Regions from separate parts of the Stenotrophomonas maltophilia group sp. vghtpe118 genome, predicted to be linked through region 1. Evidence: riboswitches for the same ligand, from Rfam matches in the RefSeq annotation. Region 1 holds a riboswitch; the other holds the start of a gene.
The links. A riboswitch is a leader RNA that binds a small molecule or an ion and turns the genes downstream of it on or off. The one in region 1 is predicted to bind thiamine pyrophosphate.

Region 1 (15,715 bases):
GACCAGCGCGTTGGCCTGCCCGGCCAGTGCGCTTGCCCCGATCGCCCCCAGACCGCCCGCCTGGCGATGCAGGTGGAGCGCCGCAGTCTCGCGGTCACCGGCCCGCACGGCGCGCTGCACCGCCGCCAGATCACTTTCACTGGCCTGCAGCAGGCTGTCGCGCAGCTGCTCGGCCACGGCGCGCGAGCCATAGCGCTGCTGCAGGGTGGCCAGATCAGGCAGCACTTCAGCGTCGTCGGCGACAGTCTCCTGCACGGGCGCATCGAACGACTGACCCTGTGCCTGCGGCAGCCAGCGCAGCAGCGCGGTGCGCAGCGTGGCCAGCGACAGCGGCTTGGCCAGCACCTCGTCCATGCCGGCCTCGCGGCAGCGGCGCGCATCGTCGTCCAGCACGCTGGCGGTCAGCGCCAGCACCGTCAGCCGCGGCTGGCCGGTACGGCCCTCGCGCTCGCGCAGCAGGCGGGTGAAACCGAAGCCGTCGAGTACCGGCATGCGGCAGTCGGTAATGACCAGATCGAAGGCCTCCGATGACAAGCGGTCCAGTGCCTGCTGGCCATCGCCCAGCAGCACATGGGGTACGCCCAGCTGCTGCAGCCGCCACGCCATCATCGCCTGGTTGGTCGGGTGATCCTCGATCACCAGCACGCGTGCCTCGCGCAGCGCCGGCGGCAGCAGCGCCGCCTGCTCCTGCTCCGCAACCAGCGCTTCAACGTCACCCCTGCCTGCCTCCACCAGCGCCAGCCGCACCTCGGCGCGGGTGCCCTCGCCCAGCGTGCTGTGCAACTCCAGCTCGCCGCCCATCATCTGCACCAGGCGCTGGCAGATGCTCAGGCCGAGGCCGGTACCACCATGGTCGCGCTGGATGTAGGCACCGGCCTGGGTGAACGGCGCAAACAGGTGCCGCAGCTGTTCCGGTGCGATCCCGGTGCCGGTGTCGGTGACGCTCAGGCACAGCGGCTGGCTGCCGTCTTCGGCGGTCGGGCCCAGTACCTCCAGCTGCAGCCGCACTTCGCCGCGTGCAGTGAACTTGATGGCATTGCTGAGCAGGTTGAACACGATCTGGCGCAGGCGCACGCCATCCACTTCGTGCGCTGCCGCCAGCTGGGGGTCGATCTGCACGTGCAGCTCCAGCCCGCGTGCACTGGCCTGCGCCGACATCAACCGGCACACGCTTTCCAGCAGGGGCCGCAGCGGTTGCGGCACCGGCTCCAGGCGCAGTGCACCCGCTTCCAGCCGCGAGTAATCGAGGATGTCGTCGAGGATCTGCCGCAGCATCTGCGCCGAATCCTCGATCACGCCGAGGATGCGCTGCTGCTCGCTGTCCAGCGGTGAGTGCGCCAGCACCTCCAGCATGCCCAGCACGCCGCTCATCGGCGTACGGATCTCGTGGCTCATCGTGGCCAGGAAACGCGATTTGGCCTCAGCGGCCTGCTCGGCGTCCGCCTTCGCCGCCGCCAGTGCATCGGCCTGCATCCGGGCTTCGCTTACATCCACCCAGTACCCGCTCCAGATCACCGCGCCTTCTTCGGCGGCGTAGGGATGGGCCTGGCTGCGCACCCAGCGCACGCCTTCCCCGTCGCTGCGCAGGCGGAACTCCAGGATCAACGGCGCGAACTGGTGCGCGGCCTGCTCGATCGAATGCAGGATGCGCGCGCGGTCCTCCTGCTCGACGCGTTCCAGCAACACCCTCGCATCCTGTTCGGCCTGCTGCCGGGTGATGCCGAACAACGCAGGCAGGTCGCCGGCGATGAACGGGAAGCTCAGCGTGCCATCGGCATCGCGGCGGGCCTGGTAGACCACCGCCGGCAGGTTGTCGGTCACCTCGGCCAGGCGCTGCTCCAGCTGGCGGCGTCCTGCCACCTCACGGCGCAGCCGCCAATGGCCCACGCCATGCACCAGCAGTGCGGTCAGCAGCACCATCAGCACGGGCACGCCCCACCGCAGCAGATTGCTCCAGTCGACCCCATTGCGGTACTCCACCGCCAGCCAGGCGCTGCGCAGCGCCTCGCGCTTGCGTGGGGTCATCTGCAGCAGCAGGCGATCGAAGGTCGTGGCCAGGGCCGCATGGCGGCGATCCACTGCCAGCGCCAGCTGGTCGTTGAAACCGGCCGGAGCCGCGACCTGCATCCGCCCCGGGAAACGGCTGCGCAGCAGGTGATCGACCACGGCAAGGTTGCCGACATAGGCATCGGCTTCACCCTCAAGCAGGCGCTGCAGCGCCTGCTCGGCACTCCGCGCAGCAATGATCCGGGCCTGCGGCGCCTGTTGCTGCACATAGCCACGCACGCGCTCCGGGTCGGACAGCAGCACGCGCTTGCCCTGCAGGTCGGCCAGGCCCAGCAGCGACTCGCCATCGCTCCTGACCACAATCACGTTCGGCACGCTGATGAAGGGCTGGCTGAACACCCAGTCCGGGCCCAGGTAGCGCGAATCAACGGGTATGCCCATCACCGCCTGCAGTTCACCGCGGCGGGCCTTCTCACGCACCTCGTACCAGTCGTGGCTGTTCTCGACCTTCAGGTTGGCACCGGCCTGCATCAGGCGCTGCAGGTACTCGCTGGCCAGGCCACTGGGCCGGCCATCCTCGCCGGTGAACGACAGGGGCGCGGCATTCGGCGCGAAACCGATCATCAGCGGCTGCTCCAGCACACGCTTCTCGGCCTGGCTCAGCGCCAGCTGCGCCGATGCCGACCAGTGCGGCGGTGACAACCAGCGTTGTGCGAGGGCATCGCGCTGGGCCTGGCTGGTCGCGGCCAGCGCCAGGTCCAGGGCTTCGGCCAGGGGTTGCTTGCTGTTGGGAATGCCGAAGTGCAACCGTTCAGGGGGCAGGTCGCTTGGCCGCAACAGCGCCACGCCCTGCAGGCGCCGGCTGGCAATCAGCTCGGTGGCGACGAAGGCATTGCCGATGTAGACGTCCGCTTTGTCGTCTCTGACCATCTGCAATGCGCTCAACGTGTCGTTTGCGACAAGCTGGCGGGCACGCGGGAATCGGGCGCGCACCTGCGGACCGGTCAGGAAGTCCTGTTCGATCACCACCCTCAGCCCATCCAGATCCGGCATGTCGGAGGCACGCAGGTCATCGGGCCGGCCCACCAGTGCGAGCGGCGCCTCACTGTAGGCGGCGGTATAGACCATGCAGCGGGTGCGGTCAGCACTGAGGCCGACATTCATCACCACGTCGATCTCGCCACGACATGCCGCATCCAGCACGGATGTCCAGTCCGGATAGCGGCGCGCCTCGACCTTCACACCGAGCTGGCGAGCAAGATGCGACAGGTAGTCCGGTCCCAGCCCGACCTGCTCGCCATCACGGAGGGACTCGAAGGGCGGCCAGCCGCTGTCATACTGCCCGACAACGATGGTCGGATGCGCCACCAGGTATTCGCGCTGCAACGGGCTGAGCGGCAGCAGGCCAGGGGCCGGCTGTGCCTGGGCCACGGGCAGCGCCAGCAGCGCCAGCAGCAGGAGCAGCCCGCGAACAGCCCACCTACGCATCTGCGTCGATCTCCTAGAATCCTGCCAGGGACCGCGATGGTCGCGGTCCGGCGTGCCCGATGGCCATACTAGAGCATGAGCTTGCGCATCATCATCGCAGACGATCACCCCGTGGTCCGTATCGGTACCCGCGCCGTCATCGAGTCGAGCGGCGTCGGCCGCGTGGTCGGCGAGGCCGACAGCGCGCAGGCGCTGATGACCCTGCTCGCCAGCCAGCCCTGTGACCTGCTGGTCACCGACTACTCCATGCCGGGCAGCCCGCAGGCCGACGGCTTCGCCATGATCGGCATGATCCGCCGCCGCCATCCCGACCTGCCCGTGCTGATGCTCAGCGTCTCCAGCAACCTGGCGATCCTGCGCATGGTGCTCGACAGCGGCGTGCTCGGCCTGGTCGACAAGAGTTCGTCGATGGACGAACTGCCACAGGCCATCCAGTCGGTCTACCGCGGCCAGCCCTACATCAGCCGCAGCCTGCGCGAACGGGTGGAGGCGGCCGGCAGCTGGCGCATGCGCGAGGGCGACGGCAAGCCGCTGTCCCCGCGCGAGGTGGAGGTGCTGCGCTTGCTCGGCACCGGCATGACGGTCAAGGAGATTTCGCTGCTGCTGCACAAGAGCGTCAGCACCATCAGCCGGCAGAAGGGCGATGCGATGCTCAAGCTGGGGCTGAAGGGCGATGCCGAATTGTTCGACTATCTGCGTGACGGGAAAATTTGAGACGCGATTCACATAATCGCACCGGCAACAATGCGAGGTCGAAGGAATCGACCGGCGCATGTCCGGCCGCCAGCCGCGTCACCGTGGAGACGCGGGCCGCCAGCGGGCAGAGCCTGGCGCTTCGCCGCGGTGCGGTGCCAGAGCGCGCCTGACGTGCTGCGGCCGCAGCAGGAGACCCCGCAGGAGCAGGCGCGGCAGGCCCAGAAAGCGATGGGCGTCGGACATGCCAACGCCTTGGCAGAGAAGGGAGGGGCCACCTCCGCGGCCCTTTTCCTTTCCGCCAGCTGAGCGGCCGCAGCCGCTTTCAGCCTTGCTTCATGCCGCCTGCCGCTAGATGAATGCGCAAGCCGCTCGGTGCACCAGGCAATGTTCCGGCAATGTTGGAACGCCAGCGTGGACATCACGGCAGCCGGGGCGCCCCGCGCCCTCCCTGCCCAGCGTGGCATGCACCTCACAGGAGAACGAACATGCTCAGTACTTCCACACTCAGCTTCCGTGGTCTGGCGATGGCCCTGGCACTGGTTGCCGGTGTCGCCGTGGCCAGCGATGCCAGCGCGATGTCGAGGAAGGACAAGCGCACCCTGGTCGGCGCCGTGGTCGGTGGCGTGGCCGGCAACCTGCTCTCCAACGGCGACCCTGCGGCCACCGTCGGCGGTGCCGTGGCCGGTGGCGCAATCGGCAATCTGACCACCTCCGACCGCCGCGACCGTCGCTATTACGACAATCGCTACTACGACAACCGCTACGACCGCCGCTACGATCGTGGCTACTACCGCAGCGGCTACTACAACCGTGGCGACGACCGCCGCTGGCAGCGCGAGCGTTACTACGACAACCGCTACTACCACGACCGCGGTCGCCATCGCGGCTGGTAAGCGGCACGGTGGCGTTACCCTGCCGATGGCAGGGACGGGCGGGTCGATGACCCGCCCGTTTGCGTTGGCCGCGCGCATGGCGTTGAATGCGCAGCCTTGGATGTGACTTTCCCCTCTCGGGCTGCGGCATGACGTCTTCCTCCCACCGCGTGCAGGGCCTCAACAACGACGAGGTCGCTGCCGACTGGCCACCGATCAGCGCGGCGGACATCGCGTGGTTGCGGCAGTGCTATCCGCAGCTGCACAGCGGCAGCCAACCGCGCTGGCACAGCCCGCGGCCGTTGTCGGCTGCCGCCATCGTCGATGGCACGCGCGGCGCGGTGTTCATCAAGCGCCATCACCACAGCGTGCGCAACGCGGCCTGCCTGGAAGAAGAACACCGCTTCATCGCCCATCTCGACGCTGCTGGCGTGCCGGTGGCACAGGTGCTGGCAGCGACCGATGGTCACACCGCGGTCGAACACGGCGAATGGACGTTTGAACTGCACGACGTCGGCGTAGGCGACGACCTGTACCGCGACGCGGTGTCGTGGTCGCTGCTGACCGACGTCGCGCAGGCCCGTGAAGCCGGACGCATGCTGGCCCAGCTGCACCGTGCTGCCGACGGCTACCGCGCGCCCCAGCGCAGCACCCATCTGCTGGTCGCGCGCGATGATCTGATCCGCGCCGACGATCCGGTGGCGGCAATCAAGGCAGGGCTGCACGAGCGCCCCGGCCTGGCCCGCTATCTCGAGCGCATTCCGTGGGAAGCGCAGCTGCAGCACGACGTGCTGCCGTGGCACACGGGCCTGGCCGAGCGCCTGCGCGACGAACCACGGCTGTGGGCGCACAACGACTGGCATGTCTCCAACCTGCTGTGGCGCGACGGGCAGGTCAGCACCGTGCTGGATTTCGGCCTGGCCTCGCCCACCAGCGCACTGTTCGACCTGGCCACCGCCATCGAGCGCAACGCCGTGGCATGGCTGGAGCTGGCGCGCGGCATGGAGGCCGTGCGCGTCGATATCGCGCTGGCGTTGCTCGATGGCTACCGCGAGGTGCTGCCGTTGTCGGCGGCACGCGTGCACCTGCTGGCCGACCTGCTGCCGATGGTGCATTTCGACTTCGCACTGTCCGAAGTGGAGTATTTCGAGGGCGTCACCGGCTCGACCGCCAATGCCGACGTGGCGTGGCAGCCCTTCATGCTTGGCCATCCGGCGTGGTTCCATGCCGCCCCGGGGCAGGCACTGCTGCAGGCCCTGCACGCCGCCGCGTGATCCGGTTGACGCAGCGTTGGAGTCAGATCCCTTTCCGCAGGAAAGGGATCTGACCCTGGGTGGCGCTCGCAAATCCGTACCATTTGTAGTGAAATGGTCACCTGAAGCGGGGGTGCCTGGATCTGCCAGGCTGAGAGAGTCCCTTGGAACCTGATCCGGTTTGCACCGGCGTAGGGAGCTTTGAGCCGCAGCCACACCCCCGTCATGGGTCAGTGCACCTGCGCGCCGTCGCTTCGTCTCCCTTGTTGTCCGAAGACGAACCGAATGAACCGCTGCCTGCGCCCCACCCTGCTCTCCCTCGCCCTCTGCGCTGCGCTGCCACTGCACGCCAGCGAGGCCGAGGCATCCCCTGATGCGGCTGCCACCGGCGCCGAGCGCTCGCCGACCGAACTGGCGGCGGTGCGCGTGCAGGCCGGCAAGCCGAAGGCCGATACCTCGCGCGTGAACGCCTTCGGTGGCGGTTCTTGGAAGGACACGCCGGCTTCGGTGAACGTGCTCGAGCGCGACTATCTCGACCGCCGCCAGCTACGTTCGCTGTCCGAGCTGGCCAGCAATGATGCCTCGCTGGGTGATGCCTACGCGCCGGTGGGCTACTACCAGAACATCGCCATCCGCGGCTTCGCCCTGGACGCCGCCACCGGCTACCGCTTCAACGGCCTGTCCATCGCCGGCGAACAGCGCCTGGCGCTGGAGAACGTGCAGTCGGTGGAGATCCTCAAGGGTGAAGCCGGCCTGGCGGCAGGGGTGATGGCGCCGGGCGGCATCATCAACTACATCGGCAAGCGCCCGGCCGAAGTGCGCACCGCCACGCTCGGCACCGATTCGGAAGGCTCGCGCTACGTCGCCATCGATGTCGGCCACTGGATCACCCCGCGCTTCGGCCTGCGCCTGAATGCCGCATGGGATTCCAGCAATTCCTACGTCGAGCATGCCGATGGCCGCCGCAACTTCTACTCGCTGGCCGCCGACTGGCTAATCGGCGAGCGCGGCAAGCTGGAAGTGGATGCCAACTACCAGACCAGCGCGCAGCGCTCGGTGTCCGGCTACCAGCTGCTGGGCGCGCGTGACCTGCCGCGCGGTGTCGACCGCGAGCATCTGCTCGGCTACCAGCCGTGGCAGCGCCCGGTGGATATCGCCAGCACCAACATCACCGCGCTGCACACCTACGACTTCAATGAGGCCTGGCAGTCGCGCGTCTCGGTCGGCCACAGCCGCTCGGTGATCGACGACAACGTCGCCTTCGCCTACGGCTGCTACTACGCCGCGCAATGTGCCGATGGCAGCGTGCCGGGCAACTACTTCGCGCCCAACGGCGACTATGACATCTACGACTACCGCAGCCCGGACGACACCCGCCAGAACCAGCAGGCCCGTGCCGAACTGCGTGGCCGCTTCGAGACCGGCAGCATCGGCCACCAGCTGACCGTCGGTGCCGACTACTTCCGCCGCACCGTGGACAGGCGCCCGAGCGTCAACGAGTACGTCGGCACCAGCAACATCCACGAGGCACCGGTGCCGGTGTTCGCGCCGTCGCCGAAGATGCCGGGCCCCTCCGCACGGCGCCTGGACAGTCGCCAGACCGCGTTCTTCGCGCTGGACCGGATCAGCTTCGGTGACGACTGGCAGTGGCTGGCCGGTGGCCGCTTCGTCCGCCTGGACGAGCGCGCCTACGACAAGCGCGGCATCCCGCAGCGGCACAGCCGCCTGTCGCGCTTCCTGCCACAGACTGCGGTGGTGTGGAAAGCCACCGACCAGCTCAACGCCTACGCCAGTTACGTGCGCGGCATTTCGCTGGGCCAGGAAGCGCCGTTCTGGACCAGCAACGCCGACACCTTCCTGCCGTCGGTACAGTCGCGCCAGCTGGAAGTGGGCGTGAAGTACGTGCCGGTCGAAGCGCTGACCCTGGGTGCGGCGGTGTTCCGCATTTCGCAGCCGTACCAGTACGCCAAGCCCGACAACAGCGATGTGGGTTACACCTTCGTCGAGGAAGGCACGCAGACCCACACCGGCCTGGAGCTGACCGCCAACGGCCAGCTGACCGATGCACTGCAGATCGTGGCCAGCGCCAGCGTGCTGCAGGCGCGCGCGCGCGATACCGGCACGCCCACCTATGAAGGCCATCAGCTGGTGAACGTGCCGAAGGTGCGTGCCAGCGTGCACGTGGCCTATGCACTGCCGTTCGTGCAGGGCCTGGATGTCACTGGCGGCTGGCGCTATGCGGGTGCCAACGTGGCGCGCGCCGACGGCGCCGTGCGCGCGCCGGACTACTCGGTGTTCGATGCCGGCCTGCGTTTCCAGCATCGCCTGCACGAGCGTGCGGTGACCTGGAACCTGTCGGTGGACAACGTGTTCAACCGCTTCTATTGGCGCGATACCGGCAGCAGCGGCGGTGACTATTACCTGTTCCCCGGCGCACCGCGACAGGCGCGCCTGTCGGTGACGTTCGCGCTGTGAGCAGCGTGATGCTCGAGTGGAGCGCCGCGCTGTGCAGCGTGCTCGGCGTCTGGCTGATGGCACGGCGCCGGTTGTCTGCATGGCCGGTGGGCCTGCTGTCGGTCACGCTTTATGGCCTGGTGTTCGCCGAGGCCAAGCTGTACTCGGACACGCTGCTGCAGGTCGCCTTCGGTGGCTTCCTGGTCTACGGCTGGCTCAACTGGCGCCAGCACGCCGCCGATGAGGGCAGCATCCGCATCGTGCCACTGGCGCGAGGCAAGCTGCTGCGCGACCTGGCCTTCGGCCTGTGCGGTGGCGTGGCGCTGGGTGCGGCCATGCACACCTTCACCGATGCCGCGCTGCCGTGGCTGGACGCGATGCTGACCGCACTGAGCCTGGTCGGCCAGTGGTGGCAGGCGCGCCGCCACGTCGCCTGCTGGTGGGTATGGATCGCCGTGGACGTAGTCTATGTGGGTGCGTACCTGTTCAAGTCGCTGCACGTAACTGCCGCGCTGTACGTGTTTTTCCTGGGCTTGGCCGTGTTCGGCCTGCGTGCATGGAGCGCGGCCGCGCGCGAACCGCAGGTGGCGCCGGTTCGTTGATGCGGATGGCCGGGCTGTGCGCTGGCCATCCACAGTAGAGCCACGCCATGCGTGGCTGAAGGGTCACCGGTAGGCCCATCCACGCATGGCGTGGATCTACCGGTCAAGCACCAGACCCAATCGCAGCGGTTGGCGCATGTCGGCCGGCGGAGCCGCCTGCAACGGCGCGGCCTGCAACGTCGCGCGCAGGTCCGCATCCACCTCGCGGTCACCCAGGCTGTCGAACTCCAGCTTCGAGATGCGGCCGTCCGCCGCAATCCACAGGCTCACCGGCAGCGGCGTGGGTGTATCCGGGTGTGCACGCAACCACTCCACCACGCGCTGCGCCTGCGGGTCCTGCTCCTGCTGCAGGCGCTGCTGCAGCTGGCCACCCACGGCGGTGGCGTAGGCCATCCAGTGCGCAGGGGCTTCGTGTGCGGACGCCGCGGCACTCCCCAGTGCCAGTGCGCCGAGCACCGCAGCCAGACGCCGCCACCAGCGGCGCATGCCGGTCCTGTTTGCTGACATGACCCTCGCCTGCCTCCTGCGCTCCCATCCAGCGCGCCATGGTCGGCGCCATAGATGACAGGCAGATGGCGGGCCGTGATGGCCCGGCGCGATCACTCGCCCAGGTCGGCCAGCACCTTGCGCGAGGGCGCGAAGAAGGTCACGCCGGTGGTGGCGGTGGAGAAGTCGAGGATGCGGTCGTGCAGCGGCGCAGGATTGCCGATGAACATGCGCTCGAGCATCTTCTCGATCACCCACAGGCGGCGCGTGTAGCCGATGAAGTAGGTGCCGTACTCGCCGCGCCCCGGGTTGGCGAACGGCATGTTGTCGCGCAGGATTTCGTGCTCGCCGTCGGCGTCTTCGATGGTGCACAGCGTCTTGTGCGATTTCTGCGCATCGGCCGGCGCATCATCCAGCTCGATGTTGTCGTGCTTGGTGCGGCCGATGATCGCCTCCTGCGCCTCGGTCTTCTGCGCGCGCCAGGCATCGAGGTTGTGCAGGTACTTCTGCACCACCACGTAGCTGCCGCCGGCATGCTCCGGGTCTTCATCGCCAACAATGGTGGCTTCCGGCAGCGACAGTCCTTCCGGGTTGGCGGTGCCGTCGACGAAGTCCAGCAGATCGCGGCCATCGAAGTAGCGGAAGCCGGCCACGTCATCGACCGCTTCCACCGCATCACCGAAGGCCATCAGCAGGTTGCGCTCGAACGCCACGATCAGGTCCATGGTACGTGCGCGGATGTGGTACAGCAGGTCACCGGGCGTGGCCACAGCGGTGTGGGTCGCGCCCTTGATCTCGCGGAACGGCTTCAGCTCGCGTGGCGGCGTGGAGCCCACCAGCGGCTGCCACACGCGATGGCCGATGGCCACGTTGCAGGTGAAGGTTCGCTCGATCTCGCGGATGGCGGTGTTCTTGATCAGGTCATCGGTGCTGGCCAGCACCTCGCGTGCCTTGGCGATCGACGCCTCGTCATCCTTCACCTTCAGCACCAGAAACGCCGCCGAATGGGTAAGCGGTGCGGTGATCTGCTGCGGCTCGTTGTCGAGCGTGTGGTTGAGGGCGGTGATCGGTGCGGGCTGGGAATTCACGGCAGTTCCTGCTGGCTTGAGGCGGGTGCATCGTCAATGGCGACGTGCCGGGATCATAGCGGAACCGCCTGACCGGCGACGGAGCGTTTCTCGTTCCGTCCTGCGAGCAGCACCGTGCATTCCCGCGCTACATGGAACTGCTGCGGCCCTGCACTCTCCGGACGCACACAAAAGAAGAAGCCCGGCGCGAGGCCGGGCTTCGGTTGGCGTGTGGGAGAGAGAGAGAGTCACACGCCAGCACAACACGCTCTAACGACGGGCGTTTGTTACCAGGTGAAGCGCGGGCCCACGAACCACTCGCGGTCGCCGGCCTTGGCCAGCTTCACTTCGCCACTCAGGCCCCAGTTCTGGTTGAACTTGGCGGTGGCGCCGACGCGGCCGTAGAACTCGCCGTCCGGGTTGATGCCGTGCTTCTTGGTGTAGTCCTCGTAGCCGGCCATCACGTAGCCTTCCACGTACGGGTTGAACGCGGTGCGCACGCCGACTTCGGTGGAGTAGCCGTTGAAGTCCAGGCCGTGCTTCATGTCGAACTTCTGGTACGCGACACGGGCCACCAGGTCGGTGTTCGGTGCGATGCCGTAGTTGTAGCCGGCACCGATGCGCCACTGGTCGACGTCATTCTTGAACGTGTCGGTCTCCTGCGCGCTGTAGTCGCCGAAGATGTGGAAGTTCGGGTGCACCGCCACGGAACCCTTCACCTTCCAGCCATCGGCGTCGCCGCCCTTGGCATCGGTGTTCACGTAGCCGCCTTCAACGTAGTTGTACGACAGGCCATCGGTTGCCGATGCAGCGAACGGCAGGGCAGCCAGAAGGCCCAGGGCGAGCAGCGAATTCTTGTTCATCGGGACACACCTTTAATTATTTTGGTTTCGTCGGCCGCCTCCCGGGAGGGGGAGAGAGAGAGGAGGCGGTCGACAGGTGTGAATTATCCGTTAGGGGGTCTAATCGACCCTGAATATTGAACTGACTGGTGTATAAATAAGGCTGGCGTTCAGGGAACTCCTCATGCCGCACGCATCCACCGCGTCACTGCTGTTTCCGCTTCATGCCCGGCGCACAGTGCGGGCTTTGCTGCTCTTCGCCCTGCCGATGATGCTGCAGGTAGCCAACGCAGCCGAGCGTACCCGCCCTTCCGGGCGCGTCGTGATTCAGACCGACGATGTCTCGCGCTTCTTCAGCGTGCTGGATGCAAGCGGAGGGAAGCCGAATGCCGACGATCTGCAGCGCGGCTATCTGCATGCGGGTACGGATGCACTACGCAGCTTCACTGACAGCCGTATCGGCTCGATGGATCGTCTTGCAGATGCGATCCAGCACAAACCTGCGCTGTTTGCCAAAGCCCGTACCTGTGCGACGGCACTGCCGGAGATCCGCGAGCGGGTTGCCAAGGCACTCGATCGGTTGGGCACGCTGTTTCCCTCCGCACGTTTTCCGCCGGTCACCGTGCTGGTGGGTCGGGGAAACAGCGGCGGTGTCACCACGCCCGACGGCGTGGTGATCGGACTGGAGGCACTGTGCCACGCCGACTGGATGCAGCCCGACATCGGCGATCGATTCGTGCACCTGATCGCCCATGAGTACGTGCACGTGCAGCAGCCCGGTGCGAGCGTCGATGTCGCGCAGCCCACCCTGCTCTATCAGACGTTGCTTGAAGGCGGCGCCGAGTACGTGGGCGAACTGATCTCGGGGCAACCGGCCAACGCGCATCTGCGTCGTTGGACGCAGGGCCGCGAATGCGCCCTGGAACGCCAGTTCGCCCGGGACAGCGCTGGTACTGATCTGTCGCAATGGCTCTACAACGGAGCGGGCGACGAAACGCGCCGCGGCGATCTTGGCTACTGGATCGGCTACCGCATTGCCGCTGACTACGTTGCCCGCGCCGATGACAAAGCTGGTGCCGTCGCCACGCTGCTGACGGTGCGTCCGGAAAGTGCGCCGGCATTGTTCGCCGCAAGTGAATGGCGCCCGGCGTGTGGGCCAGTGGAAAACGGGTAGGAATGAAGCCGTCTTCAGGCTGATGAATTGGGCGATTCGAGCAACGGCAAGGCCATCGCCTCTGTGCACATCAGCTCGCCTGATCTCACTCGTTAAGCTTTGCTGATGAACATATTTCACAACCCTTCCACGTCTTCCAACTTCAGCTGAAAGCGCCTGTCAGCATGGGGAACAAACGCCGCTATATTCCAGCTTCCCCAGACGAAGGAGGGAGTGCAATGAACCTGAACCCGCAACACATGAAGACGGCCCGCGCACTTGCTGTAGCGCTCATCGCCACCGTGAGCCTTGGCGCTTGTGCCACCTACAAGGACGAGTTCGCAACCATCAACTCGCGCCTCGATCAGCTCGATGTAAAGGTGCAGGGCGCTGCACAGAGTGCCGAGTCCGCCAACCAGTCGGCACAGCAGGCCAACCAGCGCCTGGACCAGATCGAAGGCCGCGTGCAGCAGCTTGAAAGGGCACCCGTCGGACGCAAGCCGCGCGGCTGATCGCTCCCTCACCGTTTGAATTGATCCACCTCTGTATCGGGAACCAGTGGCCCTCGCCGGCCACTGGCCTCCTTCCACCAGGATTGCATTGCCAGGAGCCTTCCCATTCGTACCTCCTCCTCCCCTGCACGCCGCGCCTTCCATGCCGCTCTGGCCATGGCACTGGCCGTTGCATGCAGCGGCGCAGCCAACGCCAGGGACAAGGACGCACCCGCAGCACCGGCGGCCGCCGTTGATGAACTTCCGCCCGACCAGAGCGTCTCCGAAACAGTGATCGAGCTGGCCGGCTGGGTGGTCGCCAGCAAGGACAATCAGGGTTATCCGTTCGCGATCATGGACAAGGCCGCGGCGCAGGTCCTGGTCTTCGGCGGCGACGGCAAGCTGCGCGGCGCCGCGCCGGCGCTGTTCGGTTCGGCCATCGGCGATCATTCCGCACCCGGCGTCGCCAAGCTTGCCCTGAGCGCGATTCCCGGCCACGACCGCACCACGCCTGCGGGCCGCTTCATCGGCGCCTATGGCCCCTCCGACGATGCCGGGCGCGTGCTGTGGGTGGACTATGATTCCGCCGTGTCGATGCATCCGCTGCCGCCGGGCACCCCGAAGGAAAAGCGCGCCGAACGACTGGCGACGCCGACGCCGGACGACAACCGCGTCACCCACGGCTGCATCAACGTCTCGCCGGCGTTCTACGAGCAGATCGTGCACTCCACGTTCGAGAAGGGCGGCGTGTTCTACATCCTGCCGGACAAGGATTCGATCGCGAAGACCTTCCCGGCGTTCGCGCAGAGCCGTGGCGATGCAAAGGACGAGAACAGCATGGGCGCGCAGCGCGCGAGCAGGTAGCGCGCGTGCTGGAACTCAGGAAGCCGTAGCCCCTGCAGCCCGCGCCAATGCCGCGGCGTGCGCGTCGCCCTTCCGCTCGCTGTAGCGGTCCACCAGGTAGTCCGACCGGCCCCGCGTCAGCAGCGTGAACTTCACCAGTTCCTCCATCACGTCCACCACCCGATCGTAGTACGGCGAGGGTTTCATCCGGCCGTCGTCATCGAATTCCTGCCAGGCCTTGGCCACCGACGACTGGTTGGGGATGGTCAGCATGCGCATCCAGCGGCCGAGCACGCGCAACGTGTTGACGGTATTGAACGACTGCGAGCCGCCGCTCACCTGCATCACCGCCAGCGTCCTGCCCTGCGTGGGCCGCACGCTGCCATCTTCCAGCGGCAACCAGTCGATCTGGTTCTTGAACACGCCGGTGACCGTGCCATGCCGCTCGGGGCTGACCCAGACCTGCCCTTCCGACCACTGTGACCATTCGCGCAGTCGCTGCACTTCGGGGTGATTCCTGTCCACGCTGTCCAGCATCGGCAGCGCATGCGGATCGAACACCCGGGTTTCGCACCCCAGGTGGCGCAGCAGCCGCTCGGCTTCCAGCGCAAGCTTGCGGCTGAACGACTGGGGCCGCAGCGAGCCGTAGAGCAGGAGAATGCGTGGCGGCCCCAGATCTGCCGCGGCGAGCTGGTGATGATTGGGCTGGGGCAATGACGATTCCAGCAGGTTGGGCAGGTCCAGGCTTGTGATTGGCTCATTCATTCGACTATTCTAGAAATATGGAAACATCGAATGCAATCACCGCCCTGACCGCCCTCGGCCATGCCACCCGCCTGGCTGCCTTCCGACTGCTGGTGGAGGCGGGCCCGGCAGGGCGGATGGCGGGCGACATCGCCACGGCCCTGCAGGTACCCCCAGCCACGCTCAGCTTCCACCTGAAGGAGCTGGTGCAGGCCGGGCTGGTGGAGAGCGAAAGCCAAGGCCGCCACGTCTGCTACCGCGCCAACTTCGATGCGATGAACGGCTTGGTCCAGTACCTGACGCACAACTGCTGCGCGGGCTCCCCGGATGAGCGGTGCACGGTGAACGAACCGGCATGCAGGTGCTGAGATGAAACCCGATCCGTTGATTCGTACCGGCAAACGCGACGACCTGTCCTACATCCGGGACCTTCTGCGGCAGGCGCAGTTGCCCGTGGCCGATCTGGAAAGCAGCGAGGTGGCGTTTCTCGTCGCAGACCTCGAAGGTGTTCCCGTGGGTGCCGTTGGATTGCAGATCTTCGGCGCGTCGGCCCTGCTTCGCTCCCTGGTGGTGTCCGACGACCGACGCAATACCGGCCTTGGGCGCGCGTTGCTGTCAGCGGCCGAGGACATGGCCCGCCGCATGCAGGTCAGGGAACTGGTGCTGCTGACGACGTCGGCAGGCCCGTGGTTCGCGCGGCACGGCTATGCCGGATGC
Region 2 (15,715 bases), 960 kb from region 1:
GGCGCCGATCACGCGCACGCCCTGTGATTTCAGCGCCAGTGCAACGCCGGAGGCCAGTCCGCCACCACCGATCGGCACGATCACCACGTCCGGCGCGTGCGCGGCCAGCTCGATGCCGACCGTACCCTGGCCGGCAATCACATCGGCGTCGTCGAACGCGGACAGGAAGCGGTAGCCATGGCGCTGTGCCAGTTCGACGGCGAAGGCGTAGGCCTCGTCATAGCTGGTGCCATGCTGGCGCACGGTGGCGCCCCAGTGAGCGACGCCGGCGATCTTGGTCGCCGGTGCGCCATGCGGCATCACGGTGATGGCCGGGACGTCCAGGCGGTAGGCCGCCCACGCCACGCCCTGGGCATGGTTGCCGGCCGAGGCGCAGATCACCGGCCGGGTATCGCCGCGCTCGCGGCCGGCCAGCAGCGCGTTCAACGCGCCGCGCACCTTGTAGGACCCGGTGCGCTGCAGGTTCTCCAGCTTCAGCCAGGTGCCGAAGCGCTCGGCATGGTGCAGCGGGGTAGGCGGCAGGAAGCGGCGCAGCCGGGCCTGCGCCGCCAGTACGTCGGCGACGCTTACGTCGCCGACATCGCTTTCCTGGCTGGCATCAGCGGCCGGCATGGGCCACCAGCGGGGTGCAGGCGACCGCCGCATGCGGGCACGGGCGGCGAAGAAGACGCCTCCGTACCGGCACCGTGGTCACTACGGTACGGGTGTTCATACGGATGCTCCTTCCACGGCGGTGACCTGCACGGACACGCAGTCGTAGATCTTCTCGATCTGCCGGCACAGCGTTTCCGCCGGGCGCTGGCCATCCACCACCAGCTGCAGGTGCCAGCGGCCATCGTCGGCGGCCACCGGCGCACCGCTGATCGCACGCGGCGCGAAGCCACGGCGCTCGGCCATGCCGATCACGCGCAACAGCGCGCCTTCGGCCGGGTGCAGCACCAGGTCAAGCCGGTAGTGCATTGGGGATCTCCTGGCGGGCATGGGCGGGGTTGCTTTCCAGCATCGTGCTGTTGGCGGTGTTCGGTGGCACCAGCGGCCATACGTTGGCGCGTGCATCGATGGCCACGTGCAGCAGTGCCGGGCCGGGTTCGGCCAGCAGCGCGGCCAGGCCACCCTCGACGTCATCCCGCGCGTCGATGCGGGTGGCGGAAATGCCGAACACCTGCGCCAGCGCCACGAAGTCCGGGTTGTCGGACAGGTCGATCTCGCTGTAGCGCTCGGCGAAGAACAGCTCCTGCCACTGCCGCACCATGCCCAGCGAACTGTTGTCCAGCAGCACGATCTTCACCGGCAGGCGGCAGCGGGCAATGGTGGCCAGCTCCTGCACGTTCATCATGAAGCTGCCGTCGCCGGACACCAGCACCACGGTGCGATCGGGGCAGGCGAACTGCGCACCCATCGCGGCCGGCAGGCCAAAGCCCATGGTGCCCAGCGCGCCACTGGTCAGGTGATTGCGCGGGTGGTTGAAGCGGCAGTGCTGGGCCACCCACATCTGGTGCTGGCCAACGTCGCAGGCGATCACCGCATCGGCCGGGGCCAGCTCGCTCAGGCGCTTCAGCAGGGCCGGCGCGTAGATGTGCTGGCCCGGTGCGTCGTAGCGCGCGGCGAAGCGATCGCGGTGCTGTGCACAGCGCTTGCGCCACGCCTCCTGGTGGGCCTTGGGGGAGGGGAAGGCCGCACGCAGGGCGCGGATGGCATGGCCGACATTGCCGGGCACGGCGACATCGGCACTGCGCAGCTTGGAGATCTCGTACGCATCGGCATCGATGTGGACGACACGGGCGAACGGTGCGAACTCCGCCAGCTTGCCGGTGGCACGGTCGTCGAAGCGTGCGCCCAGCACCAGCAGCAGGTCGCTTTCCTGCACCGCCATGTTGGCCGCGCGGGTGCCGTGCATGCCCAGCATGCCCAGCGACTGCGGATGGCTGGCCGGCAGTGCACCCAGGCCGCGCAGCGTCATCACGGTGGGGATGGCACTGGCCTCGACGAAATCGCGCAGGTCCTGCACCGCATCACCCAGCGCGATGCCACCGCCGGCGTAGACCACCGGCTTCTCGGCCGCGGCCAGCGCGGCAATGGCTTCGGCAATGGCGGCCTCGGCCGGCGCCGGCGGTGGTTCGACGCTGCTGGGCGCATGCGCCGGCAGATGGCTGGCGTCGGCCAGCTGCACGTCCTTGGGCAGGTCGATCAGCACCGGGCCGGGGCGACCTTCGCGGGCGATCCGGAACGCATCGGCCACCACGCGCGGCAGGTCATCGACGCTGCGAACCAGCCAGCTGTGCTTGACGATCGGCATCGTCAGGCCGAACACATCCAGTTCCTGGAAGGCGTCGGTGCCCAGCAGCGGCGTGCCGACCTGGCCGGTGATGCAGACCATCGGTACCGAATCCAGCATCGCATCGGCGATGCCGGTGACCAGGTTCGACGCGCCCGGGCCGGAGGTGGCCACGCAGACGCCCACCTGGTTGCTGGCGCGGGCGAAACCGTTGGCGGCCAGCGCCGCGCCCTGCTCATGGCGTACCAGGATGTGCTTCAGCGACGAATCCACCAGCGCGTCGTAGAACGGCATGATGGTGCCACCGGGATAGCCGAACAGCGTGCGGACGCCTTCGGCCTCCAGCGCCTGGGTCAGCCAGCGCGCGCCGTTGGGCGGCGCGCTGCGGTGTGTGGAAGAGTTCATGGGGGAACCTTGCAAAGCGGGTGGGGGAGGGCCGCGCGGTTACGCGGCCTGTCCTTGCAACCAGACCATCTTGGCGCGCAGTTCCTTGCCCACCTTCTCGATCGGGTGCTCCAGGTCGGCCTGCTTGAACCTGTTGTAGTTCGGCAGGCCCGCTTCGTACTCGGCCACCCAGTTCTTGGTGAAGGTGCCGTCCTGGATGTCCTTCAGCACTTCCTTCATGCGTGCCTTGGTGCCGGCGTCGATCACGCGCGGGCCGCTGACGTAGTCGCCGTACTGCGCGGTCTCGGAGATGAATTCCAGCATGCGCGAGATGCCGCCTTCATAGAACAGGTCGACGATCAGCTTCAGCTCGTGCAGTACTTCGTAGTAGGCGATCTCCGGCTGGTAGCCGGCTTCCACCAGGGTCTCGAAACCGGCCTGCACCAGCGCCGACGCACCACCACACAGCACCGCCTGCTCGCCGAACAGATCGGTCTCGGTCTCTTCCTTGAAGGTGGTCTGGATCAGGTTGGCGCGGGCACCGCCGAGGCCGGCCGCATAGGCCTGGGCATGCTGCGCGGCCTTGCCGCTGACGTCCTGGTAGACCGCCCAGATGCACGGCACGCCACGGCCGATCTCGTACTCACGGCGCACCAGCGCACCCGGGCCCTTCGGCGCGACCAGCACGACGTCCAGATCGGCGCGCGGCTCGATCATGCCGTAGTGCACGTTCAGGCCGTGGGCGAACAGCAGGCACGCCCCCTGCTTCATGTTCGGCGCCAGCACATCGTTGTAGAGCTTCTTCTGCACCATGTCCGGGGTCAGCACGGCGACCAGGTCGGCGTCCTTCACCGCATCGGCGGGCGCCACCACGGTGAATCCATCGGCCTGGGCCTTGGCTTCGGTCGGGCCGCCCGGACGCAGGCCTACCACCACGTCGAAGCCGGATTCGCGCAGGTTCAGTGCGTGGGCGCGGCCCTGGCTGCCGTAGCCGACGACGGCGATCTTGGTCTGGGGCAGGTCGTTGGTGCTCATGGGGGAGGTTCCTTGCGGTGGGAAGAAAAAAGAACGGCCGGTCGTCGAGGTGACGTGCCGGCCGGTCAGGGGAAAGCGGTGGAGGGGGCGCCGCGCATCGCACAGGCACAGCCACCACGAGGCATGGTGCTGCAGGTCCGGGTTGTGCGATGAGCGTTGGTCATGGTGGTTGCGTCTGAAACCAGGTTCTGAAATGAAAAAACCCGCACCGGGGCGGGTGCGGGTTTTTGAAGAGTTCCGGTGTGTCTGTTGCTTACACGCTGGCTCGTCCCGCACCTGTGGGTTGGGTAATAAGTACGAGCACAAGAATCGAACGCAGCGAGGCGGCGCCGATGGCGGCGGCTTCAATGTGGGTTCGCGGTGGCGTGTTGTGATGCAACATGCGATCGAGAGAAACACAGGCGTTTTGGCGGTGTCAACCCTCACGACAGTTTTTTTATCGGTTTCCAGTGAGTCCAGCTAAATCGCTTGCGGCACAAGGATGGTTGCCACTGAAAGTGTTTCAGTGAACCCGAATTCACTCCTTTCAATACGCTTTTTGCGCGGATTCCGGGTCGCTGTTCGCCTTGGTGGGGCCGACCTTGGTCGGCACCCACCGAAAGGCCATCGCCCATGACCTCTGCCCGATACCGCATGAAGGCCGCAGCGGCGAAGATCAGGCGATCAGCCTTCCACCGGAACCCGACCGTGTCCCGACGCCTTGCCCGCTCCCTGCTCGCCGCCGCCGTGCTGGCTGTCGTGCCTGCACTGTCCATCGCCGCCGACCGCATCACCGGCCACACCTTCGCCACCCGTTCGGAGGTGATCGCCCCGCATGCGATGGCGGCTACCTCGCAGCCGCTGGCCACCCAGATCGCGCTGGACGTGATGAAGGGCGGAGGCTCGGCAGTCGACGCGGCGATCGCGGCCAATGCCGCGCTCGGCCTGATGGAGCCGACCGGCAACGGCATCGGTGGCGACCTGTTCGCCATCGTCTGGGACCCAAAGACGCAGAGGCTCTACGGCTACAACGGCTCGGGCCGCTCGCCGAAGTCGCTCACCCTGGCTGAGTTCCAGCGCCGCGGCCTGAAGGACATCCCGGCCACCGGCCCGCTGCCGGTGTCTGTGCCCGGTGCGGTCGACGGCTGGTTCGCCCTGCACGATCGCTTCGGCCGCAAGCCGATGGCCGACAACCTGGCGCCGGCCATCCGTTACGCCCGCGAAGGGCACCCGGTGGCAGAGGTGATTGCCTACTACTGGGATCGCTCGGTGCCGAAGCTGTCGCAGTACCCGGGCTTCAAGGAGCAGTTCACGATCAACGGCCATGCTCCACGCAAGGGCGAGATGTGGAAGAACCCGAACCTGGCCAGCACCCTGCAGAAGATCGCCGACGGCGGTCGTGATGCGTTCTACAAGGGCGAGATCGCCCACACCATCGGCGATTACTTCAAGGCCAACGGCGGTTACCTGAGCTACCAGGACATGGCCGACCACCACGGAGAGTGGGTCGAACCGGTCAGCAGCAACTACCGTGGCTACGACGTGTGGGAGCTGCCACCGAACAGCCAGGGCATCGCTGCGCTGCAGATTCTCAACGTGCTGGAAGGCTACGACTTTTCAAAGATTCCGTTCGGCTCACCCGAGCACGTGCACCTGTTCGTCGAAGCGAAGAAGCTGGCCTTCGCCGACCGTGCGCGCTTCTACGCCGACATGGCATTCCAGCCGGCGCCGGTGCAGAAGCTGATCTCCAAGGAGTACGCCGCGCAGCGCCGGGCGCTGATCTCGATGGACAAGGCCTTGAAGGAAGTGCAGCCAGGCACACCGAAGCAGCTGGAGGAAGGCGACACGATCTACATGACCGTGGCCGACGCCGACGGCATGATGGTCTCGTTGATCCAGTCCAATTACCGCGGCATGGGCAGCGGCATGGCGCCGCCGGGATTGGGCTTCATCCTGCAGGACCGCGGCGAGATGTTCGTGCTGCAGAAGAACCATCCCAACGGATACGCACCGGGCAAGCGCCCCTTCCAGACGATCATTCCGGGGTTCATCACCAAGGGTGGCAAGCCGTATGCCAGCTTCGGCGTGATGGGCGGTGCGATGCAACCGCAGGGCCATGCGCAGATCGTGATGAACCTGGTGGACTTCGGCATGAACCTGCAGGAAGCCGGTGACGCACCGCGCATCCAGCATGAAGGCTCGACCGAGCCGACCGGCCAAGCCACGGCGATGACCGACGGTGGTGAAGTGAATCTGGAAACCGGCTTCCCATATGAAACAGTGCGTGCGCTGATGCGCAAGGGGCATCGCATCGTGTTCGCAGATGGGCCGTATGGCGGTTACCAGGCGATCATGCGCGATCCCGAGACCGGGGTTTACTACGGGGCTTCGGAGAGCCGAAAGGATGGGCAGGCGGCGGGGTACTGAGGTTTACCGGCCACCGGGCTGAGCCCCCTCGCGGCTGAGCGCTGGAGCAGGTTCATGCGCTGGGGCGTGCGGGTGGGAGTGTCGGGGGACGCCGTAAATACGTCCTTGTAGGCTTAGCCGCGCCATCCATGGCGCGGATACCCCCGCCACTCCCACCCGCACGCCCCCCGAAAATTTCCGTGCGCGTCAGCCACGGAAGAGAAGGAAGAAGATCAAGAGCAAAGGCAACAGCAACAGCCGCGCGCTGTGGGTTGGGGTCGGATCCGTTTTCCGAAGGAAAACGGAGCCGACCCCTTCTTGTTTTCCGATACACCTGATCCACGCATGGCGTGGATCTACTGCCGTCACTGGGAGATCGTCGGAGGCGGGGAGGGGGCAGATGGCGGGACCGTCCACGGCATGGATGCCGTGGCCGAGCCTACAGGGACGTACTTGCGGCGTGTCCCGCCATCTGCCCCCTCCCCGTCAAGCAAGCAGAAGCCCAGAGCCGCCTTGGCTTCTGCACTTGCACTTGCACTTGCACTTGCTTGAAAAAGCGGTGCAGCCGCAGGCTGCAAAACACCCTCAATCCTGATCGTGCGCGCGTGCGGCCTCGGCCTGCGTCTCCTCCTGCGCCGCCATCTCGCGTGCGATCCACGCATCGATCATGTGCCGCTGGCGCTGCGCCTGCCGTCGCTCACGCGTGTACTCCTGGTCGAGCACGCGGTACAGCGACACCATCACCAGCACCATCAGCAGCGCGAATGGCAACGCCGCAATCGTGATCATGCCCTGCAGTGCATCCAGGCCACCGGCCAGCAGCAACGCCGCTGCGATCAACGCCACCGCGATGCCCCAGGCCAGCTTGCGCTTCAACGGAGGATCGCCTGCTTCGTCAGTGGACATGCTGGCCAGAACCAGTACCGCCGAGTCGGCCGAAGTTACGAAGAAGATCATCAGCAGTACCAGTGCGATGCACGACAGCAGCAACGGCAGCGGCATGCTGTCGAACAGCGTGAACAGCACCGTCTCGTAGCCATTGCCCAGCGCCTGCACCAGGTCGGCATGGCCGAAGATCTGTGCCCACAGCGCGGTGCCGCCGAACACCGCGAACCAGAAGAAGCCCAGCAGCGTCGGCGCGAGCACTACGCCAATCACGAACTCGCGCACGCTGCGGCCGCGCGAGATGCGTGCGATGAATGAGCCCACGAACGGTGCCCACGAGATCCACCAGGCCCAGTAGAAGATTGTCCAGTCCGCCACCCAGGTGCTGCCGGAGAACGGTGACATGCGCAGGCTCATTGTCACCAGCTGGTTGAGGTAGGAGCCCAGCGTGGTGGTGAATGTATCGAAGATGAAGCCGGTCGGCCCCAGCACGAGCAGGATGGCTGCCAGCAGGGCAGCCAACGCCAGGTTGAAATTGGACAGCCACTTCACACCCCGCTCCACGCCACTGGCGGTGGACGCCATATACAGCACGAAGGCGACGGCAATGATGGTCATCTGCACTGGGACGGTAGCCTGCACGCCGAACACGCGCTCGATGCCGGCGGCGATCTGGATGGTGCCGAAGCCCAGCGTCGTCGCGACACCGATCGCGGTGGCGACCACTGCAGCGATGTTGACCACCCGACCGATCCAGCCGCGATGGTGGCGGCCGATGATCGGCTGCAGCATGTCGCTGACCAGGCCACGGCCGTTGCGGTTGAACTGGAACCAGGCCATTGCCAGCCCGATCAGCGCGTAGATGGCCCACGGGTGCAGGCCCCAGTGGAAGAATGCATAGCGCATCGAGGCGCGTGCCGCGTCCAGGCTTTGCGGAGCAAGCCCTTCCGGTGGCTTGCTGAAGTGCGAAATGGGCTCGGCGGCGCCCCAGAACACCAGGCCGATGCCCATGCCGGCGGCGAACAGCATCGACATCCAGCTGGCCCGCGAGAACTCCGGCTCGGCGTCTTCGCCGCCGATGCGCAGGTTGCCGAAGCGACCGAAGGCCAGGTACATCAGGAATACCAGGGCCAGGAACACGACCAGCAGGTACAGCCAGCCGATGCCGCGGATGAGCTCGCCGAGGATGCTCTGCACCACGGTATTGAAGGGGCCGGGTGCAATACCGGCAAGCAGCACCAGCATCAGAACCAGTGCGATGGAAACACGAAACACCATGAAGGAGCTTCTCCGATCAAGGGATTGAGGGGAGCGAGCAGAGCTTGCAGCGAAGGGCCGGCGGTATACAGCGGAACCGGGCAGGGGCCGCAGGGGCGGCAAGGGAAGCACCGGTCGCAGCGACACGATGCGCGTGCAAGTTACTGAACGGGACGTCATGATTCCGTTAACGAACGGCGATTGGGGGCAACTCCGGAGGCGGGCGGTCTATGCTCTAATGCACGCCAAGAAGCGGGGGTACCGCGGCCATGTGGCCACGGTTGAGACAGTCCCTTGGAACCTGATCCGGCTCATACCGGCGTAGGGAAGCTTTGCAATGCAGCCATTCCCGGACTCCGCCCAAGGACCGTCCGGGCGCGGTCGCAGTGCGCCGCCGCTTCGTCCCTGACCTTCCTGGACGATGCCCGATGAACGCACAGCTCTCCGCCCTGCAGCAACAGGCCCAGCAACTCTCCGAATCCGTGACCCGGCCCATTCCCGGCTCACGCAAGATCCACGTGCCCGGTTCGCGCCCGGATCTGCAGGTGCCGATGCGGGAGATCCCGTTGACCCGCACCCCGACGCTGTTCGGCGGCGAAGAGAATGCACCGGTCACGGTCTACGACACGTCCGGCCCCTACACCGATCCGGGCGTGCGTATCGATCTGTCCGCCGGCCTGCCGGCACTGCGTCGCGGCTGGGTGGAGGAACGTGGCGATACCGAGCAGCTCGAAGGCCTGAGTTCGTCGTTCGGGCGTGATCGCGAGCATGACCCGAAGCTTGATGCCGTGCGCTTCCCCGCGCGCAGCCTGCCGCGTCGTGCACGGGCAGGCGCGAACGTCACCCAGATGCACTACGCGCGCCGCGGCATCATCACCCCGGAAATGGAGTTCGTTGCCATCCGCGAGAACCAGCGGCTGGAAGCGATCCGCGATGCGGGCCTGCTGCAGCAGCATCCGGGCGAGGCGTTCGGCGCCTCGATCCAGAAGATCATCACCCCGGAGTTCGTGCGGGATGAAATCGCGCGCGGCCGCGCGGTGCTGCCCAACAACATCAACCATCCGGAAAGCGAGCCGATGATCATCGGCCGCAACTTCCTTACCAAGATCAACGCCAACATCGGCAACAGCGCCGTATCTTCCGGCATCGCCGAGGAAGTGGAAAAGCTGGTGTGGGCGATCCGTTGGGGCGGCGACACGGTGATGGATCTGTCCACCGGCAAGCACATCCATGAGACCCGTGAATGGATCATCCGCAACTCGCCGGTGGCCATTGGTACCGTGCCGATCTACCAGGCGCTGGAAAAGGTTGATGGCCGCGCCGAGGCACTGACCTGGGAAATCTTCCGCGACACCCTGATCGAGCAGGCCGAGCAGGGCGTGGACTACTTCACCATCCACGCCGGCGTGCTGCTGCGCTACGTGCCACTCACCGCCAAGCGGGTGACCGGCATCGTCAGCCGCGGGGGCTCGATCATGGCCAAGTGGTGCCTGGCGCATCACAAGGAGAATTTCCTCTACACGCATTTCGAAGAGATCTGCGAAATCATGAAGGCCTACGACGTGACCTTCTCGCTGGGCGATGGCCTGCGCCCGGGTTGCATCGCCGATGCCAACGACGCCGCGCAGTTCGGTGAGTTGGAAACGCTGGGCGAGCTGACGAAGATTGCCTGGAAGCACGACGTGCAGACCATGATCGAGGGCCCCGGCCACGTGCCGATGCAGCTGATCAAGGAGAACATGGACAAGCAGCTGCGTGAGTGCGGCGAGGCGCCGTTCTATACGCTGGGGCCGTTGACCACCGATATCGCACCGGGCTACGACCACATCACCAGCGCGATCGGCGCGGCGATGATCGGCTGGTTCGGCACGGCCATGCTCTGTTACGTGACGCCGAAGGAGCATCTCGGCCTGCCCAATCGCCAGGACGTGCGCGACGGCATCATGGCCTATCGCATTGCCGCGCATGCAGCCGACCTGGCCAAGGGCCATCCGGGCGCGCAGGTTCGCGACAACGCATTGAGCAAGGCGCGATTCGAGTTCCGCTGGGAGGACCAGTTCCATCTCGGACTGGATCCGGAAAAGGCCAAGGAATTCCACGACGAGACGCTGCCGAAGGACGCGCACAAGCTGGCCCACTTCTGTTCGATGTGCGGCCCGCACTTCTGTTCGATGAAGATCACTCAGGACGTGCGCGACTACGCAGAGGCTGGCATGAAGGAGAAGTCGCAGGAGTTCCGTGCTGGCGGGGCCGAGGTCTACCGCCAGGGGTGATGAGTAACGGCTAGGGCCGGCCACTGGCCGGCATTGCGTCGTGCACGGAACCAGAAGGAGTGCTGGCCAGCGGCCGGCACCACCGCTCATCACGCCTCTCCCGGCTATGCTCCGCGCACCACCCTGGGGAAAGGACACCATGCCTGTTGCCATGACCACCCGTTGGCTGGCCATCGCCCGCCGTCATCCTTCGGCCTGGCTGCTGGGTGCCCAGTTGATCGCGGTGCTGCTGTACCCCGCGCTGGATGACACCGCTGCCGGCCGCGCGGCGCTGGGCATGTTCGGCATGGCGGTACTGGGCCTGGCGCTGTGGGTGGTGCAGCGCAGCCCGCTGGGCACCTGGCTGGCACTGGTGCTGGCCCTCCCGTCGGTGGTGTTCTCGCTGGCCGGTGCATTGCTCGACCGCAGCGCATTGCTGACCACCGCGCAGTTGCTGGAGAGCCTGCTGTACTTCTACACGGCCGGCGCGCTGATCGCCTACATGCTCCAGGACCACAAGGTCACCCGCGACGAACTGTTCGCCGCAGGCGCGACATTCACCTTGCTTGCATGGGCATTTGCGTTCGCATTCGCGGTATGCCAGCAGTGGTACCCGGGCAGCTTCCAGGGCACCGGTGGAGGCGCGCAGCGCAGTTGGATGGAGCTGCTTTATCTCAGCTTCAGCTTGCTGTCTGGCGTCGGCTTGAGTGACGTCGTGCCGTTGCATCCACAGGCACGCGCACTGGTCATGCTGGAGCAGTTTTCCGGCGTGATGTACGTGGCTTTGGTGGTTTCGCGGCTGGTCGGATTGACCATGTTGCGGCGCATGTGAAAATGAACGCCAGATAAAAATTTCGCGCCCGATAGGGCGCGAATGATGTCGCAAATTATGTGAATGCGTCGGCGAGAGAGAGCCTGATGTCGACCACGCGATAGGCGAGGTAACTTGCATAGGCTAGTATTCGCGCGCTCGATTGTTTTTGCGGTATGCGCCGATGCTTTGTGCGGAGTCTGGCTTTTCGCTGTTCCCAGGACGGGGCGGTATCGAAGGCAAACACTGCCCGGGACCTGTCTCTACTGTGTAGCAGAAAATGAACAGCAGCGAAATCCAGCCCCCGGTATCCGATCGGATACGGATAGGAGAGTGCACCGTCACTCTGTCCTCGCGCGAAGTCGAGGTCGTCGGCGCGCGTCGCCCGCGCCGGCTGACGCCGAAGGCGCTGGGCGTGCTGCGCGTGCTGCTGCGGCAGCCGGGCCGCGTTGTCACCCGCGACGAGTTGTTCGCCGAGGTATGGCCGGACACGCTGCCGACCAACGATGTGCTGACCCAGGCCGTCACCCAGCTGCGCAAGGCGTTCAGCAACGACGACGACAACGGCCAGGCCTACATCGAAACCATCGCCAAGACAGGCTATCGGCTTCTGGTCCCGGTGCAGGTGCTGGACGATGCCGAGCCCGTGGTCGCAGGCGTCCGCGACGACGAAGGCATGACCGCGCAGCCGGTGACCACTGCTGCGTTGCCTGCGCATCCACAGGCAGCGCGCCGCCGCTGGCGCCATATCCGTCGGCGCGTGCTGCTGGTGCTGGGCGTGTTGATGCTGGCCATGCTGCTGGTGTTGACCACGCTGCTGCTGCGTCGTGCACCGGCCGGCAGCTCGCCGGTGGAGGCTGCCGTGGAGAACGGTACGCGGGTGATCGGCAGCCCGCAGCGGCCGTATCGGTTGATCACCGCGACCAGCGGCTTTGAAACCTACCCCACGCTGTCACCGGACGGTTCGCTGGTGGCCTATGAGGGCGCCAACGAGGATGGCAACGGCGGTGGCGCGATCAAGCTGCAGACCTCCGGTAACGCTCCGGCGCGCCAGTTGCTGGCGCCACCGGCCGGTGCCGTCGATCGCTTCCCGAACTGGTCGCCGGATGGTCGCGAAATCGCCTTCGCGCGGTTCTCCGCCGACGGCGGCTGCCAGGTACTGATCGCCAGCGCCACCGGTGGCGCACTGCGCCAGGCCACACGCTGCGATGGCACGGAGCTGCTCAGTTTCGACTGGACGCCAGATGGGCGTGGCCTGGTGTTCGGCAGCATGGTCGGTCGCTACGCGCACCGTGGCATCCGTGTGCTGGACCTGGCCAGTGGCCAGTGGCGCGCGCTGGCCTACAGCGTCGATGAAGATGACTTCGACTACGCACCGCGGTATTCGCCCGATGGGCAATGGCTGGTGTTCGTGCGCAACCCGCAGCTGGGTGATCTGTGGCGGGTGCCCGCTGCGGGCGGCACGCCGGAGCAGTTGACCAACGAAGCGGCAGAGCTGCGCGGCTGGGCCTGGCTGGACGATGGCCGCACCATCGTCTTCGGTCGCCGCGTCGACAGCGAGGCGCGGCTCTATTACCTGGACGTCGAGCGGCACACGTTGCGCGATGCCGGCCTGGATGATGCGCAGTGGCCAGCGGTGTCGCGACGCGGTGGCATGCTGGCGTTCGTCCACCGGCGCGCGCAGTTCGGCGTGTTCAAGGTGCCGATGCAGGGCAGCGGCACGCCCGAGCGACTGTTCGCCTCCAGTGGCCGCGATGGGCAGCCGATGGCAGCGCCTGATGGCCGCCAGCTGGTCTTCACCTCCGATCGTTCCGGCAGCTTCGCCCTGTGGTGGGCGGACATGCAGCGACCGGATTCGCTGCGTCCCATCGAAGGGCTGCGGCCGGAAGCGCGGCAGGCGCCTGACTGGTCGGCCGACAGCCGGCAGTTGCTCGTGGTTGGCCGCGATGCGCATGGGCGCACGGTGCTCTATGAAATCGCGCCACGCGATGAACGCCTGCAACCCTTGCCGGTTCCGGCCGAACAGCCGTTGCAGGCGCTGTATGGCGCCTCGCCGCAGCAGCTGTTTGTGGTCGAGCGCGATGCCGACCAGCGCACGCGGTTGAGCCTGTTCGATCGCAGCGTCCAGCCCTGGCGCCGATTGGCCAGCATCGATGGGGTGTCCCAGGCGCGCTTTGACCGGAGCAGTGGCCGCGTGTTGTTCACCCGCTTGGCCGCCGGTGGCCTGTGGTCGGCGGATGCCGCGTTGTCCCCGGCCAGCGTGCAGCAGATCAGCGATGACCGGCCCAGCCGCTGGCGATACCGGGCCTGGACCGTGACCGGCAACAGCGGCATCGGCTACCTCGGTACCTCGACCACGTGTGGCACCACCTTCGTGCGCATCCAGCCCGGCCGCGAGGAGCCGGAACGTTGCCTGGACGCAGAACGGCTCAGCGCCGGCAACGGGCTCAGTGCCAGCGCCGACGGAAAGGACCTGTTCGTGGCGATGGCGGTCAGCGATGGCGCTGACATCGGCGTGATGCGGTTGCCCGAACGCCCGCCTGCACTGTTCCCCGCATTCTCCAAGTTGTTGTTGTTCAAGGGAAATGGGCCTTCGTAATTTCTTCGTCGGGATCTCGTCGCGAATTCGTGGCGATCTCGTCGGACCTTCCTGACGCAGTGCCGCCTGATTTGGCAAAACGGAGTCCTGTACTAGGCAAATCCGTGGTGCCCCCATGCGTCAACTCTCGCTGGCCGATCGCGGCCAAACTGTTTCCCTGGACCGGTCGCTCGACGACGTCGCACCGACCTGCCTGGGCGTGGCCCGGCTGGGCAGCCTGCAGACCGCCGGCTCCAGCTTCACTGTCTGGATGCAGGTGCGTGGCAGCTCGTGGGTCGAGGCCAAGGAAGGGCGCTTCCGCCTGCGCCAGGGCGAGTGGATCGCCTTCGAGAAGGAATCGCGGCCGCTGGTGCAGGCCGGTCGCAACGGGTTGTGCGTCGGCCTGAACCTGAACATCGAAGCGCTTCGCGTGCTGACCGAGATGGCCGACTGCGGCCTGTATGCAGGTCGTGGCCGGATGAACCGTACTGATGCCCGCGTGGCGCTGCGCCTGTGGCGCGATGCGCTGGCCAGCGGCCAGCCGGCGCAGGCCCTGCGCCCGCTGCTGCTGCACCTCGCGGGCCTGCAGCGTGGCCTGGCCGACAACGTGCAGCGCTGCCCGGGCCGCTCGCGCAGCCGCAAGCGCCAGGTGTTCGGCCGCATGCAGCGCGCGCGCCTCTATCTGGAAGGCAACAGCCACCGGGTGGTGCGCATCGGCGAACTGGCCGAGCTGACCAACTTCTCCAGCTGGTACCTGTCCAAGACCTTCCAGAGCCTGTACGAGGAAAGCCCGCAGTCGCTTTCGGCACGACTGCGCCTCGAACGCGCCGCTGATCTGCTGCGCGACACCGACATGATGGTGGGCGAGGTCGCTGCCGCCAGCGGTTTCGACAACTGCTGCAGCTTCGCGCGTGCGTTCCGCGCCCGCTACGGCCAGTCCGCATCGCGCTTCAGGGAGAACGGCGGCTTGCTCCCGCCACAATCCGCAAAGTCTCCGGTTGGTTCGCGCAAATACAGCGCTGCAACGCAATCGTAACGTGCTGGGGTGTTTTAACACGCTGCTAACACGTACCTTGGAGAGATAGATGAACGTTCGTAATCCCGCAGTGCGGTTCGGCTTGCTGCCGGCCGGCATTGCGCTGGCGCTGGCGCCGGCCTTTGCTTCGGCGCAGGAAGCAAAGGGCACCACCGACCTGGACCGCATTTCGGTCACCGGCTCGCGCATCCGCGGCGCCTCGGTGGAAACCCAGCAGCCGATCCTGACGATGACCCGCGAATCCCTGGAAAAGCAGGGCTTCTCGAGCGTCGCCGACGTGCTGAACAACCTGACCTCGGCCGGCTCCCCGGCCATCTCGCGTTCGGAGTCGCTGGCTTCGGGCGAGAACGTGGGCGGCTACTACGTCGACATCCGCAACCTGGGCGCCCAGCGCACCCTGGTGCTGATGAACGGCAAGCGTCTGGGCGCAACCACTGCGGGCTACCAGGATCTGAGCCAGATCCCGATGTCGGCCGTTGAGCGCATCGAAATCCTGAAGGACGGCGCCTCGTCGATCTACGGCTCTGACGCCATCGCCGGCGTGGTCAACGTGATCACCCGCAAGAACTTCGACGGCGGCGAAGCCAACGTCTACGTCGGCCAGTACGGCAAGGGCGACGGCGACACCGAAACCTATTCGATGACCCTCGGTGCCCGCGGCGAACGCGGCAGCCTGACCCTGTCGGCCGAGTACTCGAAGCAGGATCCGGTGTGGGCCAAGGACCGCTGGTACAGCCGCGACGGCTCGCTGGGTCCGAACTCGACCTCGGCCACCTGGAGCCCGATCAGCCAGAACGGCAGCTGGTGCAACCCGACC

Region 2: linked by a shared signal. The riboswitch ahead of thiC (phosphomethylpyrimidine synthase ThiC) and the one ahead of ACUDTM_RS13385 (TonB-dependent receptor) in region 1 are both predicted to bind thiamine pyrophosphate.

Annotation. Positions count from the first base shown of each region.
Region 1 covers NZ_CP199672.1:2,928,891-2,944,605, reverse strand. The annotation lists gene ACUDTM_RS13405 (ATP-binding protein) at 1-3,495, opposite strand, end outside; gene ACUDTM_RS13400 (response regulator transcription factor) at 3,571-4,209, shown strand; gene ACUDTM_RS13395 (glycine zipper 2TM domain-containing protein) at 4,677-5,084, shown strand; gene ACUDTM_RS13390 (phosphotransferase enzyme family protein) at 5,213-6,337, shown strand; TPP riboswitch at 6,436-6,531, shown strand; gene ACUDTM_RS13385 (TonB-dependent receptor) at 6,602-8,791, shown strand; gene pnuC (nicotinamide riboside transporter PnuC) at 8,800-9,372, shown strand; gene ACUDTM_RS13375 (hypothetical protein) at 9,469-9,879, opposite strand; gene ACUDTM_RS13370 (Dyp-type peroxidase) at 9,972-10,946, opposite strand; gene ACUDTM_RS13365 (OmpO family porin) at 11,213-11,788, opposite strand; gene ACUDTM_RS13360 (DUF2268 domain-containing putative Zn-dependent protease) at 11,952-12,941, shown strand; gene ACUDTM_RS13355 (hypothetical protein) at 13,160-13,432, shown strand; gene ACUDTM_RS13350 (hypothetical protein) at 13,589-14,275, shown strand; gene arsH (arsenical resistance protein ArsH) at 14,291-15,019, opposite strand; gene ACUDTM_RS13340 (ArsR/SmtB family transcription factor) at 15,037-15,366, shown strand; partial or broken gene arsN2 (arsenic resistance N-acetyltransferase ArsN2) at 15,368-15,715, shown strand, end outside.
Region 2 covers NZ_CP199672.1:1,972,952-1,988,666, reverse strand. The annotation lists gene ACUDTM_RS09160 (threonine dehydratase) at 1-612, opposite strand, end outside; gene ACUDTM_RS09155 (ACT domain-containing protein) at 709-960, opposite strand; gene ilvG (acetolactate synthase 2 catalytic subunit) at 944-2,680, opposite strand; gene ilvC (ketol-acid reductoisomerase) at 2,720-3,694, opposite strand; gene ggt (gamma-glutamyltransferase) at 4,382-6,100, shown strand; gene ACUDTM_RS09135 (BCCT family transporter) at 6,665-8,242, opposite strand; TPP riboswitch at 8,466-8,567, shown strand; gene thiC (phosphomethylpyrimidine synthase ThiC) at 8,650-10,494, shown strand; gene ACUDTM_RS09125 (ion channel) at 10,634-11,305, shown strand; gene ACUDTM_RS09120 (winged helix-turn-helix domain-containing protein) at 11,565-13,883, shown strand; gene ACUDTM_RS09115 (helix-turn-helix transcriptional regulator) at 13,999-14,898, shown strand; gene ACUDTM_RS09110 (TonB-dependent receptor) at 14,948-15,715, shown strand, end outside.